2 regions of the Sporosarcina sp. USHLN248 genome follow, and region 1 is predicted to be linked to the other one. Evidence: a T-box and tRNA genes for the amino acid it is inferred to sense, from the RefSeq annotation. Region 1 holds a T-box; the other holds one or more tRNA genes.
What was found. The T-box of region 1 lies ahead of tyrS (tyrosine--tRNA ligase). A T-box ahead of a tRNA ligase gene usually reads a tRNA of that ligase, here a tRNA-Tyr.
Positions count from the first base shown of each region.

Region 2: it encodes a tRNA-Tyr, which carries the amino acid that the T-box ahead of tyrS (tyrosine--tRNA ligase) is inferred to sense. The anticodon was not compared.

Region 1 is NZ_JBBCZC010000039.1:24,741-26,969, reverse strand. Features, by position in the region: gene tyrS (tyrosine--tRNA ligase) at 1-1,002, opposite strand, end outside; T-box leader at 1,054-1,263, opposite strand; gene WFH04_RS14515 (transglycosylase domain-containing protein) at 1,424-2,229, shown strand, end outside.
Region 2 is NZ_JBBCZC010000020.1:586-2,814, reverse strand. Features, by position in the region: gene WFH04_RS09735 (B3/B4 domain-containing protein) at 1-515, shown strand, start outside; tRNA gene WFH04_RS09730 (tRNA-Leu) at 669-749, opposite strand; tRNA gene WFH04_RS09725 (tRNA-Cys) at 786-859, opposite strand; tRNA gene WFH04_RS09720 (tRNA-Gly) at 870-944, opposite strand; tRNA gene WFH04_RS09715 (tRNA-Gln) at 949-1,020, opposite strand; tRNA gene WFH04_RS09710 (tRNA-His) at 1,031-1,106, opposite strand; tRNA gene WFH04_RS09705 (tRNA-His) at 1,140-1,215, opposite strand; tRNA gene WFH04_RS09700 (tRNA-Trp) at 1,240-1,313, opposite strand; tRNA gene WFH04_RS09695 (tRNA-Tyr) at 1,321-1,405, opposite strand; tRNA gene WFH04_RS09690 (tRNA-Thr) at 1,413-1,488, opposite strand; tRNA gene WFH04_RS09685 (tRNA-Phe) at 1,502-1,577, opposite strand; tRNA gene WFH04_RS09680 (tRNA-Asp) at 1,586-1,661, opposite strand; tRNA gene WFH04_RS09675 (tRNA-Met) at 1,665-1,739, opposite strand; tRNA gene WFH04_RS09670 (tRNA-Val) at 1,873-1,948, opposite strand; tRNA gene WFH04_RS09665 (tRNA-Glu) at 2,159-2,229, opposite strand, start outside.

The DNA.
Region 1 (2,229 bases):
TACGGTCAACAATTTTAAATCACCGCTGAATAACGCTTTAGAAATTCGAATTGCCTGATCTAAAGCTTCTTGCCCGTGGATTAATCTTGTCATTTCCTCCGCCAATGCATGCTGCGCTTTCCGTAAATGCGGCTCTTCTTGTACGGATCTTTCCAAAGCTTCAATTTCCTCGCGGCTCATAAACGTGAAGATTTTTAAGTATTTAATAACGTCTGCGTCTGCAGTATTAATCCAGAATTGATAAAACTCATAGGGCGATGTCTTCTTCGGATCAAGCCATACTGAACCTCCTGCAGTCTTTCCGAATTTCGTTCCATCAGCTTTTGTAACGAGTGGTATTGTAATGCCGAAAGCTTTTGCATTCTCATCATGCGTTTTACGGATAAATTCAAGCCCTGTTGTAATATTGCCCCATTGATCTGATCCGCCGACCTGTACACGGCAATTGTAGTTGTCATACAAGTGATTGAAATCTGCACCTTGAATGAGCATATAAGAAAACTCCGTGAAAGAGATTCCTGTCTCCAGACGGGATGCAACATTTTCTTTCGCTAACATGTAGTTGACGCTTAACAATTTTCCGTAGTCCCGAAGAAAATCGATCGCACTCATGTCACCGAACCAATCTTTATTGTCGACTAAGAGCGCCCCGTTTTCATTGCCAAAATCAAAAATCTTCTCCAATTGCTTGCGGATGCCCGCAATGTTATTTGCAATTTGCTCATCCGAAAGAAGCTGACGCTCATCTGCACGGAATGACGGATCGCCGATCATTCCCGTAGCTCCCCCTACAAGCACGATCGGGCGATGGCCGTGTTTCTGGAATCTGCGCAATGTCAAAAATGGAACAATATGACCGATATGCAAGCTGTCCGCTGTCGGATCTGTACCACAATATAATGAAATCTTTTCTTCATTCAACAGATTCGTAAGACCTTCTTCATCAGTCTGCTGGTAAAGAAGACCTCTCCATTCCAAGTCCTCCAATAATTCGTTCGCCAATTGAAACCCCTCCTTAAATATAAAAAAGCCCCTACACGATTCAAAGAATCATGCAGGGACGTTAAACACATTGTCAATTAACGCGGTACCACCCGGCTTGAGGCATTTACAATAAACCTCCGCTTCAAACACAATAACGCCTGCGTACGCGTCCGCATTCCAAAGCTGTAATTCGTAAACGATATACCGGACAGCTTTCACCAACCGCTGCCTCTCTAAACGGATCTATCGTCACTACTCCGACTTTTTCATCATGCGAAAAAAATATATATCCCTTATTGTAGTATAAAATAGGTCATTGTCAAACATAATCTATGGCATTCTAAAAAATATGCTATAATAGGAAAGATTTTAGGGGGGAAAAGACTTGAGTGAAAAAAGGAGAAACCGGATCGACCTCATAGAAGAAAAATTTGAATCAATGAAAAAGAAAAGATGGGCAAAAGGCGTCCGCATTACATCTGGCGTCATTTGGAACCTCTTTTTGCTCTTTTTAGTATTTGGCATTACTCTTAGCGTTTTCGCTGCTTCTGTCGGTGCTGGTTATTTCGCTTCTCTCGTAGCAAAGGAACCTCTACGACCGAAAGCTGAAATGCGCGATGCTATTTTCAATTACGAAGAAACTTCTGAAATATTTTTTGCCGACAATATATATCTTGGTAAAGTGAGCTCAGACATCGAACGAAAAGAGACAACATTGGATAAAGTGTCGCCTTACGTCATAGATGCAGTATTAGCAACTGAAGATGAGTATTTTGAAACGCATAACGGAATTGTGCCGAAAGCTATTTTCCGAGGACTTTTTCAAGACGTCACCAACTCCTCAAGCCAAACAGGTGGCTCTACGCTTACACAGCAGTTGATCAAAAACCAAATTTTGACGAATGAAGTATCCTATGAACGAAAAGCGAAAGAGATATTACTAGCCATTAGACTTGAACACTTTATGAACAAAGATGAAATTTTAGAGGCCTATTTAAATATTATTCCATATGGTAGAAATGCCCAAGGTCAAAATATTGCCGGCATCGAAACTGCTGCGGAAGGTATTTTTGGTATAAAGGCAAAAGATCTTAACTTACCGCAGGCTGCCTATATAGCGGGTATACCGCAAGCTCCTTTCGCTTATACACCGTTTCGTAGCAGCTATTACGGCGGAGGCTTGAAAAACGAAGAAAATATTAAGCCCGGCATTGACAGGATGAAAACTGTCCTATTCCGCATGAA
Region 2 (2,229 bases), on a different contig from region 1:
GGCGAGATGCTTGGAAAAAGTTAGGTGCAGATCCGAACCGTTATCGTCCTTCAGCAGAAGCTCTTTTTAGAAGAGTAAAAAAGCAAAACTATTTAATGCCCTTTCATAGTGCAGTCGACTTGAATACTTTCTTTTCTCTGCAATACGAAATTCCAGCAGGTATTTACGATCTACATAAAATTGTAGGGAATATCCGACTGGACAGAGGTAGCGAAGAGGATGGATATGATGGTCTTAACGGCCGCTTCAACTCGCTTCAGAATATTTTGGTACTAAAAGATGATTACAGCCCATTCGGCAGCCCTTTCGTCGATTCGGTCCGTACAGCGGTTACTGAAGAAACGACCGATGCACTGCACATATTCTTCATTCGTCCGTTAATGGAAGCTGAAGAAGCATATAAGCTAACAGAAGCATGCGGGAATATGTTCACTAGCATTAGCGGAGGCGATGTTACCTCCTATGTCTTACATAAAGGACAAGCAGCGATTGAGATAGACGATAGTATTGAATAATTGTTTTCTCAAAAAACGATGTGTATCCAATCTCAGGTCTCTAAGGAAAAAGCCCTTGCAACCTTGCTGCAAGGGCTTTTCAGATCCAAATAGTAAATAGAGAGAAGCTATGAAAATGAAAAAGCACAACATCTGTTGTGCTTTTTCCGTGGATACCCGAGGCCGGACTTGAACCGGCACGCCTCGCGGCATCGCATTTTGAGTGCGACGTGTCTGCCATTCCACCACTCGGGCATATAATGATAATATCCAACAGCGTACATAAAATACTGGAGGCGGCAACCGGAATCGAACCGGTGGTAAGGGTGTTGCAGACCCGTGCCTTACCGCTTGGCTATGCCGCCGTAGAAAAAGTGGAGCGGAAGACGGGATTCGAACCCGCGACCCCGACCTTGGCAAGGTCGTATTCTACCACTGAACTACTTCCGCGAAACTGGGGTAGCTGGATTCGAACCAACGAATGACGGAGTCAAAGTCCGTTGCCTTACCGCTTGGCTATACCCCAAAGCTTTAAATGGGGCGACTGAAGGGAATCGAACCCTCGAATGTCGGAACCACAATCCGATGCGTTAACCACTTCGCCACAATCGCCATAATATTAGTATTTATGTTTGACTGCATGGATGGGGCGGCTGAAGGGAATCGAACCCTCGAATGTCGGAACCACAATCCGATGCGTTAACCACTTCGCCACAACCGCCATAATATTGAGTTGCAACTGTAATGGCAGGGGCAGTAGGAATCGAACCCACACCAAAGGTTTTGGAGACCTCTATTCTACCGTTAAACTATGCCCCTGTAAAGATGGTGGTGGGGGACGGATTCGAACCGCCGAACCCGGAGGGAGCGGATTTACAGTCCGCCGCGTTTAGCCACTTCGCTACCCCACCAAGAGCATGGTGCCGGCGAAAGGACTTGAACCCTCAACCTACTGATTACAAGTCAGTTGCTCTACCAGTTGAGCTACACCGGCACGGTGATAAATATGGTGGCTCAGGACGGAATCGAACCGCCGACACAAGGATTTTCAGTCCTTTGCTCTACCGACTGAGCTACTGAGCCACATATAATGGCGGTCCCGACCGGGATCGAACCGGCGATCTCCTGCGTGACAGGCAGGCATGTTAACCGCTACACCACGGGACCTTTTGGTTGCGGGGGCAGGATTTGAACCTGCGACCTTCGGGTTATGAGCCCGACGAGCTACCACTGCTCCACCCCGCGATAATAATAGTTGTAAGACTTTTAAATCCTACGCATCCAGCTGTTTATGGGAGTTAGTTGAAATTTCCTTTTAGTAAATTTCACAAATCACATTCTGCGTTATGAGATTTGCTCCACCCCGCGATAATAATTATGGTGGAGGATGACGGGTTCGAACCGCCGACCCCCTGCTTGTAAGGCAGGTGCTCTCCCAGCTGAGCTAATCCTCCGGGTTAAAATTGCGATAAGCTTCGCATTACTGCGTCAGCTTCATTCACTCAATCAGTCACGTACCGTTGTACGCTCCTTCTTTCACTCAATCGCTTCCTTGTTCTACTCGCTTCTCCCAATTTTAACGGGAGTGCGATAAGCTTCGCATTACTGCGTCAGCTTCATTCGCTCAATCAGTCACGTACTGTTGTACGAGTCTTTAAATAGAATGGTGACCCCTACGGGATTCGAACCCGTGTTACCGCCGTGAAAGGGCGGTGTCTTAACCGCTTGACCAAGG